DNA from 2 places in the Vibrio iocasae genome. Region 2 is predicted to be linked to the other one. Evidence: riboswitches for the same ligand, from Rfam matches in the RefSeq annotation. Region 2 holds a riboswitch; the other holds the start of a gene.
The links. A riboswitch is a leader RNA that binds a small molecule or an ion and turns the genes downstream of it on or off. The one in region 2 is predicted to bind FMN.
Positions count from the first base shown of each region.

Region 1: it holds a riboswitch for FMN, as region 2 does, so the genes downstream of both, ribB (3,4-dihydroxy-2-butanone-4-phosphate synthase) here and SNR28_RS17205 (DMT family transporter) in region 2, are expected to answer to the same signal.

Region 1 covers NZ_CP145311.1:1,281,581-1,289,969, forward strand. Annotated here, with positions in the region: gene SNR28_RS15680 (substrate-binding periplasmic protein) at 12-869, opposite strand; partial or broken gene SNR28_RS15685 (adenylate kinase) at 1,095-1,628, opposite strand; gene SNR28_RS15690 (Fic family protein) at 1,645-2,352, opposite strand; tRNA gene SNR28_RS15695 (tRNA-Ser) at 2,449-2,536, opposite strand; gene ribB (3,4-dihydroxy-2-butanone-4-phosphate synthase) at 2,672-3,328, opposite strand; FMN riboswitch at 3,437-3,588, opposite strand; gene SNR28_RS15705 (DUF2235 domain-containing protein) at 3,719-5,245, shown strand; gene SNR28_RS15710 (MBL fold metallo-hydrolase) at 5,574-6,332, opposite strand; gene SNR28_RS15715 (DoxX family protein) at 6,456-6,815, opposite strand; gene SNR28_RS15720 (LysR family transcriptional regulator) at 6,895-7,806, shown strand; gene SNR28_RS15725 (tetratricopeptide repeat protein) at 7,803-8,389, opposite strand, start outside.
Region 2 covers NZ_CP145311.1:1,612,965-1,621,353, reverse strand. Annotated here, with positions in the region: gene purT (formate-dependent phosphoribosylglycinamide formyltransferase) at 70-1,245, shown strand; gene SNR28_RS17225 (thiopurine S-methyltransferase) at 1,367-2,017, opposite strand; gene SNR28_RS17220 (RelA/SpoT domain-containing protein) at 2,263-3,039, shown strand; gene ihfA (integration host factor subunit alpha) at 3,107-3,400, opposite strand; gene glgC (glucose-1-phosphate adenylyltransferase) at 3,998-5,254, shown strand; FMN riboswitch at 5,383-5,555, shown strand; gene SNR28_RS17205 (DMT family transporter) at 5,723-6,655, shown strand; gene pheT (phenylalanine--tRNA ligase subunit beta) at 6,750-8,389, opposite strand, start outside.

The DNA of each region.
Region 1 (8,389 bases), 330 kb from region 2:
AAAAGACTTGTTTACTTCGAATGGCTACTCTCTTTTCTGTTTGGGCTAAACCTAACCAAATAAGGGAAAGTACCTTCATCATAGTGCGAGTAAACCGCTTCAAAATAGCCATCTTCTTTCATTTCAGCCATCGCGCGATCGAGCTTTTTCACGTATTCAAGGGGAACGGTTTCTTTGTTAAATAGCAAGTAGGTAGGCCAGGTCAAAACCTGAAAATTTTCTCCGGGCTTAGAGCTTAGCTTGACGATATCTATCTGATCTTCAAAGCCGTGACGTTTAATGTAAGACATCACTGGCATGTAGTCGCCCACAAACATGTCCATACGTTTTCCAAGTAGCATATCGACACTTTGTTTCGTAGATTTGGTGTATTCAACACGCGCAAACTTATTATGATCGATGGCTTGGCGAAAACTTCCTGAGCCATATAAATATCCGAGTCGTATGCCTATAGATTTGCTTTTAACGTTGCTAAAATCAGAGTTTACGGTAAATGCCTCTTCACGCCTCTTGAACAGATAGTAGCTTTGCAGAATTAATACGCACTCGCCATAACGCCCCCATACCTTCCGCGCATCATTTACTCCGGCATTAAAGAGGATATCAGCCCGTCCTGCTTCCGCTTTGAAAACGGCTCTACTCCATGGAAGGAACTCAAATTCAACATTTAAATGAGCTCTTCTTGTCGCCTCGTTGATAAGGTCTATGGCAATGCCTCTGGGTTCTCCATTGTGCAAAAACTCATAGGGAGGATAATCCAAAGTAACAGCATTTAAGGTGCGTTCAGAGGCTGGAGTGCTAATGGCCGTAAGGAGTACGCTCAAAACAATTGACAATTTTACGAGCCGAAAACAGGTGGCTTGCTCCATACCTTCCTCCTTTAACACAATACCTAATCTCTACCTTCTAACCTCAGATAAAGATTATTGCTGGCACATCGAACGACTAAACACAGTTACATCGCGATGGATATGGGTTAGCAATTATGTCTACGAAGAGAAGGTGTTTTTGGATCACAATTTGTTCTAAAGCGGGTTCTCCAACTCTAATCGATCAGAATTGCTTTCCGTTTACTACAAAGGAATTGTCCTTTTTTACTTTAATTGCTCGCTGATGAATTTCTTCGCCATTCTGGGACTGGTAATACGAACAAAAGTAATATGGCTATACTTTGGATCTTCGAACATGTCCAGATAGCGCGTGCGATTACTCTTGTATGTTTTTAGTGTCCAAATAATGATGGAGTCCTTACTGAAGAATGATTTACTAAAAGTTTCCACATTCCCAGTATCAGGCCATATTTCCTTTTTGGTTACGGATCTTACAAAGGCCCTTTTTAAAGCTTGGGACAGCGTTCTGGGGAAGGAGTAATCTAACCAAATAACCGTATCGACTTCAGCCCATTTGATCGGTCTGGTCCGGTTGTAGTTCCCATCAAGAACCCATTCAGGCTTAGATAGTTGGTTTTCCAGCTTGGCAAAAAACTCATCATCCGGACTTTCTGTCCAGTCTGGCTTCCAGAATAGGGCATCCATTTCCAGGTGAGGTTAGTTAAGTTTATGGGCCAGCATGCGGCTAAATGTGCTTTTACCGCTCCCACTAGTGCCGACGACGTTTATTTTTTTCATAGTGTATATGTAACTATTAAACACCAAGCTCCATCTTAAAATTAAGCGCTATTTTGTTGTCTAAACAGCTACGCAAAAACTTGTTCATAGGTTCCATATTGTTAGTGGCGTAGAACTCCAGCATAAGAGTATTGAATTCTTGTTGACGTTTTGCAGGTACATTAATGATCGGGAAGCCTGCAGATAAGAGGATCGCATTCATCATAAATCGGCCAGTTCTTTTATTTACATCCCAGAAGAACTGAGCTCTAGCCATCTGTAGGAAAGCAGTGATTGCTTTGTCGTATATATCACTCTGACTTTCAACTAGCTTTTGCATCTCTTGCCACTTGGAATCAAGATCATCTGGAGCGGGTGGTTCATAATCGGAACCGGTGATGGAGACGTATCCGGTTCTGAAAGCTCCCCAGACAAGAGCTTCTTCTTGACCTGCTATATTGTGAAACTTAAGTGCCGCTTCCTTAGTGAATTCAAAAGATCCATCGAGCACCTCTTCGAATATAGCTTTCCAGGTTTTTGCCTGGTTCATCGCCATATTTTGGTCGCTAATTCGGTGCCCACCAACTGTGATTCCATCAAGGATTGTCTGCACTTCAGGTAAGGTCATTGCAACCCCTTCTAAATTTACAGCATCATACACAAGTGAAGGTACGTCTCTTTTTGCCAACTGAATGGCTAGGCGAACGTTAGGTTTCATATTCCAGTGCAGATCTTGTTGGTTCATCGTTGCTTCTCATGAATTTTTAGCGGCCAATAACTAATCAGTTTACCGTTTTGCAGATACAAAAAAAGACGCATTATGCGTCTTTTTTCTAAGATATGGCGGTGAGGGAGGGATTCGAACCCTCGATACGTTGCCGTATACACACTTTCCAGGCGTGCTCCTTCAGCCACTCGGACACCTCACCAAATTTTGATTTTTGTTACCACCTTGGGCAACGAGGCGCTAATTTAATGATTCTGATGGCTTAGGTCAAGGGTAAATCTTCGAAAAACGCCTCTTTAAGTGCTAATTGGTTATTTAATAGCTGTTTAGCACCATTTTATGCCGTTTTCTGCATCATCTGATTGCGGTAAAAGGCAATATCCTCGATGGTCAGAACAGGCATATCGTGCGCTTTGGCAAAAGTGACGATTTCTGGGGTTTTCGCCATTGTCCCGTCTGGGTTGGTTAGCTCGCATAGTAAACCCGCTGGCATAAGCCCGGAAAGCTTCATTAAATCAACCGTACCCTCTGTGTGTCCGCGGCGTTCAAGAACGCCACCTGGGCGAGCACGAAGAGGGAATACATGGCCAGGACGTGCTAAATCGCTTGGCTTAGCATCAGGGTTGATGGCTGTTTTTACAGTTGTGCAACGGTCTTGCGCCGATACTCCCGTTGTTACGCCAACCTTAGCTTCGATAGTCACGGTAAAGGCAGTTTGGTTTGCGCTATCGTTATTTACTACCATTGGAGGCAGGTCTAGTAGATTCGCTTGCTCATCGGTCAGGCATAGGCAAACAATGCCGCTGCACTCACGGATCATCAGCGCCATCTGAGCAGGGGTAAGGTGTTCGGCTGAGTATATGATGTCGCCTTCATTTTCGCGGTCTTCATCATCTAAAAGCATAACGCCATTGCCTTTTTGAAGTGCAAGTAAAGCGTTTTCTACACGAGTGATAGGGTCGCCAAATTCGGCAAATAGTGAGGTCTGATTCATGGTTACTCCATATATTGATACCAGAATCAGGGCTGTTTCTTGAGGGATAAAACACAAAGCAAAATGCACCAGTCTCCGGGCGCAAGAACGCCTTAGAATCTGGTGTGTTTCCATTCTCTCTCATCCGGACTATAACCGTCGGCTCTGGCATCTCACCAGATCTGCTGACCTCGACGAATCGAGCGCTCGCGGGCTTATCACTAAAACAAAAATAGGGATATACCGCCGGTGGGGAATTTCGCCCCGCCCTGAGAATTTATACAAAATAGTGTATGTCCAAGTTTTGGACGCGCTAAGAGTAATATAAATCTTTGTTTTTAGCCATTGTTCACACCTAAATTCTGATAGCTGTCTACCTTCAAGATAGTCATCAGCAAAAGGACGTGAACAATGGCAAATTTACTTGTGTGTTGTGATGGAACCTGGAATGCAAAAGACAATCAAGATGATGGGGTTTATGCGCCCACCAATGTCAGGCAGCTATTCAATTGTTTAAAAGAGATTTCGGGCGAACAGGAGACCCGGTACCAGGCTGGAGTAGGAACAGGTAACATTCTCGACAAAGTGTTGGGTGGTGCCCTTGGTGTGGGTGTTAGTGAAGATATTCGGGATTGTTATCAATGGTTATGTGATAAATACCAGCCGGGAGACAGAATTTTCTTGTTTGGTTTTAGCCGGGGTGCATTTTCTGCCCGAAGTCTGGGTGGAATGATTTGTCGATATGGTTTGGCTGATTTTTCTGTTTGTGATGCAACTGAAAGGGAAGAGGTTGTCAGCGAAATCTATTCAAAAGGCTATCGCGAGGAAGGCTCGAAAGAGATGTTGATGGCCCTCGATATGAACATAGAGTTTCATCCAAACTCTGATAAGGTTTTTTTCATAGGAGTTTGGGATACGGTTGGTGCTTTAGGGGTGCCAGACGATAAAGCTATTTCGGATCTGTTTGACGATCCCAAAAAATACGCTTTTCATGACACAAGTCTGAGCCCATCTATCCAATATGCACGGCAGGCATTAGCGATTGATGAGAAGCGTGGTAGCTTTTCACCAACTTTGTGGATTAAAGATGATGAGAATAGTACATCGGATCTCGTTCAGAAGTGGTTCCCAGGTGTTCATTGTGATGTTGGTGGCGGTTACAAAGAGAGTGGGCTGTCTGATGGTGCACTATTGTGGATGCTGGAAGAGATCAAAGAGGCAGCTCCTGATATAGAGTGGCATGAGAACCTGACTGACCAGATTGCGCCGAATTACAAAGCGACATTGCACGATTCACATACTGGAGCCATGAAGGCTCTAATCACTTCTCCTCGTTCCATTCCGGATATTCAACATCACCAGAATCAGTTCCACTTTTCTGCGTTAAGAAGACATAGCGATCCTCCTCGGGCATACGGCCAGTATCTCCAGACAAGAACATTGGTTCCGGGAGACAAATTAACTTTAGATATATACGCCCGGCACCAGCATTACTGGACAGGTATATATCTGTCCAAAGGTAAAACTTATCGCTTTAAAGCTGATGGTGCGTGGGCTGATTCAACCATCATCTGTGGGCCGCAAGGGGAGGGCAGTGACGGCTTTAACGCTCAGGAAATTCTACGTTCGGTTGGCACTTTGATTGGCAAAGTCGAAACCACCATATTTCAGGAATTGCTTGGAAGAGAAAACGCTAATTTTATCGGAAGTAAAAGGCATGACGAATGTCCTTGGTTCTGTCTGATGGGTGCGATAGCCAATGGAGGGAATCCCGATAAAGACGGTACAGCGTCGCCTATGGAGTCATTTATGATTGGTGAAGAAAAGGTGTATACCGTTAAAAAATCTGGCTACCTCTACTGCTACGCCAACGATGCTTGGGCGTTTTATGCCAACAATCGAGGCTATATTACGCTTGAGATAGAAGAGCAGGAATAAGTCTGGAAGCGATGTAGGTTCATCGTCTAATAAGAAAGAAGGGGAGGTAATTAAATACCTCCCCTTGGTGTTTTCGGCTCGTAGAATCGAAAACAAAGATGAGATACATACTGGCCAGTTAATCGGGGCTGCCTTCCCCTATCAAATTACTGTTGTTTTGGAGTTAAGAAGAAAACAGGTCAGTATTTTAAATTTTAACCGGCAGATATGCTCTACATCATGCCTCGGTTCAACAAAGCGTTCATGACGCGCTTTATCTCCCACGAAGCAAAAAAGGATATGCTTTTTCAAGCGGATAAATTATATCCCACTTTGTTTTCGACTTGTATTACTTAGTTCTAATAAGTTTGATTATTTGTCTGGTTTTATGTTTTGTTGCTCGCCAGTGTGTTGTTGGCCTGCGCGGTATTGATTGCATCAAATAATCCAGGTCTTCGTCGTTGAGTTGAACCTCTCCTGAATGAGCAAGCCAAAGCGATTCCGGTTCGTAACTCAATACTTTTTCTAACGAACGACGGTAGTTGTTGAGATAGAAAATAGGAAAGGGAGGGACATACTTGCCTTTTACAGTCACCATCAGGTCTGCAACGTAGATGCGGTTGCTAGGGATATGTAATAGAGACAAATCTCTGTCTGTGTGGCCTGGGGTTTCCAATATTTGCCATTCTTCGAATCCGGGAAGCAGTTCTTCGTCGCGCAAACGGATATCCGGTTTTAACCATGGCGAATAGTAGAGCATGATGGGCTTCTTTTTCTTTCTTTTGGCGACCCACCTTGCCAAACACAAATCGGTGAAATACATCAACCAGCCATCCACGCCTCGATACCAGTGATGTTCATGTTTAGACGTGACGATTTTTGCTCCTGTGAGCTTGCGTAGCGTATGTGCACCACCCGCATGGTCCGGGTGCATATGAGTGACTACAATAAGCTTTAAATCAGATAGAGGACGCTTTAGTTCGTCGCGAATAAACGAGCAGACGTACTCGGTATCCGCACGGCTACAACCGTCAAGGAGCAGTAGTTTATCTTTATATTCAACCAGATATATTGATTGAATATAACCTGAGAGCGTATGTATTTTCATTGAGACTGACATTCATTATTATTTTCTGTCTGCTCAGTATAGACACAATTTAACTGGATCGACCAGTTACAAGAACAGCATCCCCATAGATTTCCCTATGAAGATGCTGTTGGAAAGGCTTAACTAAAACGGAGCGTATACCAGATATAGCACTAGCGCTGACAGTGTTGCTGTGACCATGGCTGCTGCTCCCTCTTTCGGAGTATCGTAACGAAGGTGGAAGAAAATAGCGCCCAAAGATGGGCCCAGTAACGCAAGCACACCGAGTAAGCCCACAAGCGTTCCATAAAACCAGATAGCGATGGCACCGAAACATTCCATTAGCCCAATCACGAACAGAATTTGGCGATTAAATCCGTAACTGTGCATATAGTTCATCTGGGTTTCAAAAATCATCTTTTGCCAACCAAGGATTTTGATCGAACTTGCAAATAAGAAAAATGCAGACAACAAGCCTGTCATTGTGTAGAGAACAACATTCATGATTAATACTCCTGACTTGGTTGGTTAAAGTCTAGGGAGTTCGCTATATTAATGGAAATGGTTGTTACTGATTTTAATTATGAATGAAATTAATATTTCAAAAGTCGATCTTAATCTGCTCAGGTCATTAGATGTGCTGCTAGATGAGTTACACGTTGGCCGGGCCGCCAAAAGAATGAATGTTACTCAGTCAGCGATGAGCCATACATTGTCTAGGCTGAGAACAACCTTTGACGACCCGTTATTCATCCGCACAGCAAAAGGGTTGGAGCCTACTTCTCGTGCACTGGAGCTCTCTGAAAAACTTCGTTTTATTCTTGGTGAAATAGATACATTGCTTAGTCCCAAAAAGCTGGATATCACTCAGGTGAAGGCACGTTTTTGTATTCAGACACATGACTTTGTTGTCACCTCATACCTCTCTTCGATTCTGAGGAAAATGAAAAAGGAAGCCCCCAACATAATCTTTGATTTGCAGCTACTCAATGCTGAGGCATACGAGAAGCTTGATGCAGGAAAACTGGATATGATAATTGGTGCGGGCCTTTCCGCGAACCCTCGCCTGATTCAGAAAAGATTGTTGGATGAACCTCTGGTATGCCTGCTTGATGATCAGCATCCGGCTCTTAATGACTGGTGTATCGAAACGATCTTTCTTTATCCCCACGTTAAATCGAGCTTGATAGAAGACAAAGACGATCCTGTAGCCCTGTTCTGCAAAGACAACGGAATATCTGAGAGAAAAGTCGGCTTGTATACGGAGTCTCTTAATTCGCAGATATCGTTGATTTCCGGTACAGACCTAATTGCATTTCTGCCTGCATCTATAGCAGCGCTGGGTGCAAAGGTATACGGCCTAGCTAGCCAACCAAGTACGTTTCCTTTACCGGATGTGAGTATACGAGCACTTTGGCATGAGAGGCATCAGAATGACCCTGTTCATCAATGGGTTAGAAACAGGATCAGTGAGGAGTTTGAAGCTTTTCGTTAGTTCACATTTACGTTCGAAAGAACAATAGACTGCTGCTGATTCACTTTCTCAAATTGTTCATGGTAAGTATTAGAGTAGTACTCCGAGGTCTGTTTAAGTTGATTCATAACAACTTCTGCTTTAGGCCACTGTTTAGTGTGAAAGTAGGACAAAAATAGCTGTTCTAAACACCAATGGTTGTGCGGGTCAGTTTTTAGTAAACGAAGCAGGACATCCTGAATCTCTTTCCATTTTTCGGCGACAGCCAGAGCTTGAGCCAAGATAGCAACCACACTCATATCATCTGGGTGAACCTCCAGATACTTGCTTAAGCTCATGATGGCTGCTTCAGGTTGGTTGTTTTGCAGAGCACACAAACCAGAAAGCCTATCGAGTTCGGGAGAGTTTATCTGGTTCTGAGTGGCCAGATTCAACCAGATAAGCGCTTCTTCTGGTCGCTCCAACGCAAGCAGGGAAGATATCGCGGTTATGTAGCAAGGCGCTATTGACGAGTCCAGGTCGCGTGCTTTTTGACAGGCCGTTAATGCATCTTCAAATCGACTCTCCTGATAATGGCAACCAGCAATGCTTTGCCAAACAGGTG
Region 2 (8,389 bases):
CAAACGATTGCGTCTTAATTTAATTTCAGTATGATCCGCTAAAAATCATTGCTGGATAAAGGAAACAAGATGTTTGGGACTGCTACCCGTGAAAACGCAACTCGAGTGTTACTGCTAGGTTCTGGTGAACTTGGTAAAGAAGTCGCTATTGAATGTCAGCGACTAGGTCTGGAAGTTATCGCATGTGACCGATACGCAGATGCTCCTGCGATGCAAGTCGCGCATAAAAGTTACGTGATTGATATGCTAGACGGAGAAGCACTGAAAAAAGTCGTTGCAGCAGAAAAACCTGACTATATTGTTCCCGAAATAGAGGCAATTGCCACTGATACACTGATCGAGCTTGAAGAGCAAGGCGTCAATGTTGTCCCTACTGCCAATGCGACCAAGTTGACCATGAACCGTGAAGGTATCCGTCGACTCGCAGCAGAAGATCTTTCAATAGAAACCTCACCTTACCGGTTCGCTGACACTTTTGAAGAGTTCAATAAAGCCGTTGAGACTGTCGGCATGCCATGCGTCGTTAAGCCAGTGATGAGTTCATCGGGTAAAGGACAAAGCATCATCAAGCAAGAATCTGATATTGAATCAGCATGGAGCTACGCACAAGAAGGCGGTCGTGCCGGTGCGGGACGCGTTATCGTTGAAGGCTTTGTCGATTTTGACTACGAAATAACTTTACTGACTGTACGCGCTGTTGATGGCGTGCATTTCTGCGCACCTATTGGTCATAGACAAGAAGATGGTGATTACCGCGAGTCCTGGCAGCCACAAGCAATGTCTGAAATCGCGCTTAAAGCAGCTCAGTACGTATCTGAGACCGTTGTTAATGCACTGGGTGGTTACGGATTGTTTGGTGTAGAGCTATTCGTAAAAGGCGATAAGGTCATATTTAGTGAAGTGTCCCCTCGCCCGCACGATACTGGTATGGTCACAATGATGTCACAGGAACTGTCTGAATTTGCGCTGCACGTTCGAGCATTCGTGGGGTTGCCAATTAATAAGATCGTCGAATATGGTCCGTCCGCATCTGCTGTCATTTTAGGAGAAGGAACATCGGACAATATTCGCTATGAAGGTTTAGAAGATGTGCTTTCAGCGTCAAAAACTCAGTTACGTCTTTTCGGTAAACCAGATATTGATGGCAGACGTCGCCTTGGTGTTGTCCTGACTCGAAGAAAGTCGACTGAAAAAGCGGTCGATGTTGCAGTTGAAGCTGCGGCTAAGATTAAGATCATCTACTAAGCGATATTTAATCAAAACGCAAATGTCCAAGTAGGTCCCCGCCTTCGCAATCACAAGGCTAGTGGGATGGCGGATTTTGTCAATGAACCTAGGGAAGCTCAGCTTCCCTATTTATGCAAAGCTAAAACCCTTCGATCAGCCACACTTCTTCAGCAAACCGGCTAAGTCCTTTCTTAGTAATTTTAGGATGCTCGGAATCGGCTTCATCTCTGAATACCCTCGTTATCGTACAATCGCTAAAAAGTGTTCGAACCTCTGCTTCAGAGACACTAAACGGAGGCCCTGCCATTTCACTCTGTATGTAATCAAGAGTAATAAGAAGGATTCGTCCTCCTTTTGTGAGAAATGATTTAACCCTCTCTACATACTCGTGCCTCATGTCTTCCGGTAGTGCAACCAATGCTGCTCGGTCGTAAACCACATCATAAGGTTCAACAGGTGCGGTAAAAAAATCCCCCGTATAAATGTTCAGCTCATCAAACTGATACAGCTCGTGACTACCCGGTAACTGAGTTACGAGCGGAGTGTAAAAGTGCTCCGAGAAAAATGCTCTTACAGCAATTTCACTTAGCTCTACGCCCTGCACATTATCATGCAGATTCGCCAGCCAGACTAAATCTTCGGTTTTACCGCATAAAGGTACAAACACTCTCGATTCTCTGTCTGCATTCACTTTCTCCCAGAACTTAATCAGCAGTGGATTAACATCTTCCAGGTGAAAACCGATTTTATTTGAGGCCCATTTACTATGCCAAAACTCTCTATCTCGCATACATCTACTTGTTCTTTGAAAACCAACGGGTAATTTGTATCAATTTTGTTAAACATTCAAGAGTTAATATATGTGATGGAAGTCTCATACAATGTAAATTAATGCAAAGATCCATTGGAAAAAGAAAAAATGCCCTAAGATATATTCCTGTAAGCGAAAGCAATCCGCTGACGACATCATCTATAAAATCTGGTTTCTTTTGAAAATACAGTTTTACCAGGGACATAGATAAGTCAGGAGTGTTGATGAGTCAACTTTTACGTACGCTTACCCTATCGCTGCTCATTTTGAGTAAAGCGCCCGCGTTTGCAGCTGTTCAGCAGGACGTTTCCAAGAAGCAGGAAAAACCCAAAGAAAGTGCAAATCAAATCAGCCCAAAACTGTTTAAACATAGCCTAAGCGGCTTGTATGGTATAGAACCTGTATCCTTCCACACAATTCAACCAATCAATGATTTTGACGCTTTATATGCACAAGCGGAATCTGCCCAAGCTGAGCTAGAGAACATCTGTAAAACAACAGCAATGCTAACAAACACTACCCCTGAGTTTGCAGGCGTAAAATCCAAAGAGAGAGCTAAAATTAAAGTCAACACTGAGCTGAATGGTCAGGCAAACCAAATCACTGATCTTGCACGGGCGACTCTCGTAGCTGACGACATCGAAGGTCTGGTATCGGCATACGAAACATTGGCACGAGAGACAAACATCGTAAAAGTAAAGAATCGCTTCAAAACCCCAGCACCGTCAGGATATCGGGATCTAAACGTATTGATTGAGCTACCAGAAAGTAAACATATTGCAGAAGTTCAACTGCATTTGAGATCAATAGCAGAAGTAAAAAGCGGTCCAGAACATGATCTGTATGAAGCAATACAAGGAATAGAAAGATTGGCAGTCAGCGAGAGCAGAATGCTAACGGAGTACGAGATACACCGTATAACATCTCTTCGACGTCAATCACTAGAACTTTACCAGGATGCTTGGCAGCCTTACATCACAACTGAAATAAGAGCTGCCTAGCGAGTCGAAAACCGACAACAAGCAAAAATGACTAAAAGACCACTAAATACAGTGGTCTTTTTTATCATTAATCAAGTTTGATATTCTCTACACGAGCTTTTAATTTTTGCCCGGGACGGAATGTTACAACGCGTCGTGCAGTAATTGGAATGTCTTCACCGGTTTTAGGGTTTCGACCTGGTCTTTCACTTTTGTCTCTAAGATCGAAATTACCAAACCCTGACAGTTTTACCTGCTCGCCACTTTCTAATGCCTTGCGAATCTCTTCGAAGAACACTTCAACCGTCTCCTTGGCATCCCGTTTACTGTATCCTAGTTTTTCAAACAGGTTCTCAGCCAGATCGGCCTTTGTGAGCGCCATAAAAACTTCCCTCAAAGCTTTGTTAAACATTGCTGCTATATAAGCAACACCACTATTTAGTTACCTTACCAATAACAAGTGTATTGGCACAGTCAACTGAAGTTTATGCCAACCTTATGATTTTCGCCAATTTTTTTCTTAGAATATTAGACCATTTGAGTAGAAGTAATCGATTTCAAATGCTACTAGGGTAGATAAGTATCCCAATATAATTATAGTTTTATCATTATATTGATGATATCTAACTGATTTTCCTGTGAAGGAAGAATAATTCACTAAATAATCAGGGATTGTAAGAGATAAGATTTATTTGCAGTTTTTATGATAAAACCCAAGATATTTCTTTAAGTTTTAACCTGTTAGGCGGGTAAAGTTTTACAATTGAAACATAATTGTTTCCTACACTCAATCACTGAATATCAACTACATGGCATAAAACAAATATATAACTAATTTAGTATGCATTTCCCCTGAACAGTGACGCACGCAACAAAGTTGTTGGAAAAAACATAGTACTGTAAATGGGTCAGTGCTAGCCCCCAAACTACAAGGGTGCTGACAGTTTTATTATTTTTTTATTTAAAAGGCTTTAAATATATGTCAAGTAACAATTATTCGCATGCTGATACCAATAGACTTGTTCGAGAAACAAGCGCACTTATTTTGGCAGGAGGCAAAGGAACACGATTAAAACAATTGACAAGTAATAACGCGAAGCCAGCTGTTTCATTTGGCGGTAAGTTTCGAATTATTGATTTTACTCTTTCTAACTGTATTAACTCAGGTATTCGTAAGGTAGGCGTCCTAACTCAATACATGGCGCAGGATTTGATTGATCATCTTCAAGACGGCTGGCAGGTTCTTTCTCCAGCAATGGGCGAAGGTGTTCGTATCGTTCCGGCACAGCAAAGAACAGGTGAAGATTGGTATCGTGGTACAGCGGATGCGGTATACCAAAACCTTGATCTGATTAAAAAGCAAAACTCTAAATACGTTCTTGTACTTGGTGGTGACCATATCTACAAAATGGACTACTCACGTATGCTTAACTTCCATGTGGAAACAAATGCAGCAGTTACTGTTGCTTGTATCCACAAACCAATTGAAGAAGCGTCTTCATTCGGTGTAATGGGTATCGATGGCGAAGGTGAAGTAAAAGCATTTGTAGAGAAGCCGGCTAATCCACCAGCAGACCCACATGACCCATCTAAAGCACTTGTTTCTATGGGTATCTACATCTTCAATGCAGACCTTCTTGAAGAAGAGCTGGTAAATGCACTTGAAGATCCTGACTATAACCACGACTTCGGTCATAACATCATCCCTGGCCTTCTTGGTCGTCATAAAGTTAGCGGTTATGTATTCGCTGACGGAGGCGGTCACCCTGGTAAAACGGCTTACTGGCGCGATGTTGGTAACCTGGATGAGTACTATGTTGCAACCATGGATCTGCTTTCCCCAGACCCAGAGCTGGATATGTACTCTCAGGAATGGCCTGTAATTACAAACCAGAGCCAGCGTCCTGGTGTGAAGTTTGTATTCAATGACGATGGCCGTCGCGGCTACGCAGTAGATTCAGTACTTACAGCAGGCGTAATTGTATCTGGTGCAGCGGTTGAACACTCTCTGGTTTCTTCCGATGTTCGCCTACACAGCTACTCAACCATTAAGGACTCAATCATTCTGCCAAATGCTGATGTAGGTCGTCACTGTCGACTAACTAAGGTTATCGTAGGTGAAGGTTGTCAGATTCCAGATGGCACAGTAATTGGTGAAGATCCAGCTGCAGACGCAGAGAAGTACACAGTGTCACCAAACGGTATTGTACTAGTTACTTCTGAGATGTTTAAGTAACCAACCACTTAAGCTGAATAGTTCAAGGGCTCACATCTGTGAGCCCTTTGTTTTTTTGTCGGTTTATTGATACAGACTATTGAATTTATTTTAGAAAATACATAAAGTTCTAACGATTCATAATTTAAATCGAACTTCAGGGCGGGGCGCAATTCCCCACCGGCGGTAATTTGCTTATTTATACTTAGATATTGATAGCAAAAAGCCCGCGAGCGCTTAGTGGATGTAATTTCTTCTAAGGTCAGCAGATTTGGTGAGACTCCAAAGCCGACGGTAATAGTCCGGATGAAAGAAGATCGACTAGAGAGCTTTACCGTCAGGTGAAAGTTCTGCTTTGGCAAGTTTAGATTCAGGTATCATGGCGCTCACACCGTTGAGTCACTGTGCCGCCTTTTCTGCATGCCAGAGTATTTGTCTATTGTTTTTCAATCATCGCCCCTGTTCATCTTTATTAAAAAGGAAATTAAGATGGCAGGTACATTCTTTATCATGATCGCGTGTCTGACCTGGGCGTTAGATACCTTGATACGTTACCCACTATTAAATGCAGGGTACTCTACCCTTCAAATCGTTTTACTTGAACACATCACACTGTTTTTAATTACGCTTCCGCTGCTTATCAAGCATAAAGCTGAGTTTAAACGTTTATCTCGTCTTGGTTTTGTTAGTTTATTCTTCATTGGCGGAATTGGCTCGGCTGTTGGTACACTTGCGTTTACTCAGGCGTTTCAATACCTGAATCCTACCGTTGTGATTCTGTTACAAAAACTGCAGCCTCTTGTCGCCATTCTCGCGGCCTCCTGGCTTCTTAAAGAGCAGATTCGTAAGCACTTTGCCTTTTGGGCTCTGGTTATTCTTGCAGGGAGCCTAACCATGATGTGGACTGATATTGCCAAGTTAAGTTCGGCAAACCTTCACTATAGCGATTTGAGCAACGATATTGTTATGGGGTACGGATACACACTACTTGCAGTGTTTGCATGGGGTATGGCCACCGTTTGCGGAAAGTATTTATCTCAAACAGGCATGTCGGCTAATGCCATCATGTCCGGGCGTTTTACCACTGGTTTACTTGTTCTCGCAACATTGGGGGTATTAAATCAGGAGCAGATTACCACTATCACCACCGGAGATTTGAGCTCATTGGTGCTTATGGCACTACTTAGTGGCTTAGTCGGTATGTGGTTCTATTACCAGGGATTAAAGCGAGTGCCCGCACAAGCTGCTACGCTCGCAGAGATGACCTTCCCCGTGTTTGCAGCACTGATAAACTGGTGGGCGTTAGATATTTCACTCAACGAGTATCAGATCATCGGCGCTTGTCTGTTACTTATTGGTAATGTGGAAATTCGTAGACATGAATTGTCACAGCCCGTGGATTCCGAGTTACAAAGCGCTTAAAGTATAGAAAGCTAGCCAACGAAGCTTATCTATATTAGAAGCCTTAAAAAAGGGCGCTTAAACAAGCGCCCTTCTTGATCGCAATGACTTTTAATTAGTCACGCAGTGTCGCACCGAACTGCTCAGAAACCGCAGCAACGATGGCATCTACAGAACCAGCAATGTCCGCATCTTCAAGCGTACGCTCAACAGACTGAAGGCTTAGTGCGATAGCAAGGCTCTTCTTACCTTCTTCTACACCTTTACCTACGTACACATCGAACAGCTTCGCATCTGTCAGGAACTCACCACCAGATTTCAGACAAGCTTCTACAACATCACCTGATGCTACAGACTCATCAACAACCAATGCGATGTCACGACGGTTTGATGGGAACTTAGACAGAGCAACCGCTTCAGGGATTACACGTTCGTTAATTGCAGCCCATTCAATTTCGAATACGATAGTACGGCCATTCAGGCCAAACTTACGCTCTAATTCTGGGTGAACAGTACCGATAACACCGACTTCTTTTCCATCAACAACAATTGCTGCTGACTGACCAGGGTGAAGTGCCGGGTGCTTAGCCGCTTTAAAGCTGTACGCTTTTTCGTTGCAAGTAAGCTCCAGAATCGCTTCCAGGTCGCCTTTCAGGTCAAAGAAATCAACGGTGTTTGACTCAATGTCCCAGTGCTCTTCACTACGAGTACCAGCAATAACACCAGCAAGCATTGTTTCCTGACGCATGCCATTCTCAGCTGCTTGATCAGGAATAAAGCGCAGACCTTGCTCGAATAGACGAACACGTGGCTGCTGACGCTTCTGGTTGTGAACAACTGTGTTCAACAAGCCCTGAATCAGACCAAGACGCATGGCAGACATATCCGCTGAGATCGGGAATGGAAGAATCAAAGGCTCAACATCAGGCACAATCAGTTTCTGCTGTTCTGGCTCTACGAAGCTGTATGTGATTGCTTCGTGGTAACCACGATCGACAAGCAGATCACGAACACGCTTAAGAGGCTGATCCGCTTCTTTATGCAGGTTCATTGCAAGAGCTGCTACTGGAGCCTGATTAGGGATGTTGTCGTAACCGTAGATACGGCCAACTTCTTCAACCAGATCCTGCTCGATAGCGATATCAAAACGCCATGTTGGAGCTTGTGCAGTCCAGCCTTCTTCTGTTGTTTCAACAGACATACCCAGACGCTCAAGAATTTCCGCCACATCTGCAGATGGGATGTGATGACCAAGCAGGTTATCCAGCTTAGTGCGACGTAGAGAAACCGTATTTGGCTTCGGAAGATCCGCTTCAGATTCGGCTGTGATTACAGGACCCGCTTCACCGCCACAGATTTCAATCAGCAACTGCGTTGCGCGTTCCATAGCACTTGGTTGTAGCGCGTAGTCAACACCGCGCTCGTAACGCATTGAAGCATCTGTGTGCAGACCATAGCTACGTGCACGGCCTTTAATTGCATCAGGAGCAAAGAATGCACACTCAAGTAGCACATCTTTAGTTTCAGTCGTTACACCGGAACCTTCACCACCGAATACACCACCAATAGCTAGTGGTTTGTTGTGGTCACAGATGATTAGTGTATCGCTGTTAAGCTCAGCTTCGTTGCCGTCAAGAAGAGTCAGCTTCTCGCCCTGCTCTGCCAGACGAACCACAATACCACCTTCAATCTGGTTTAGATCGAATGCGTGCATTGGCTGGCCCTGCTCAAGCAGAACATAGTTAGTGATATCAA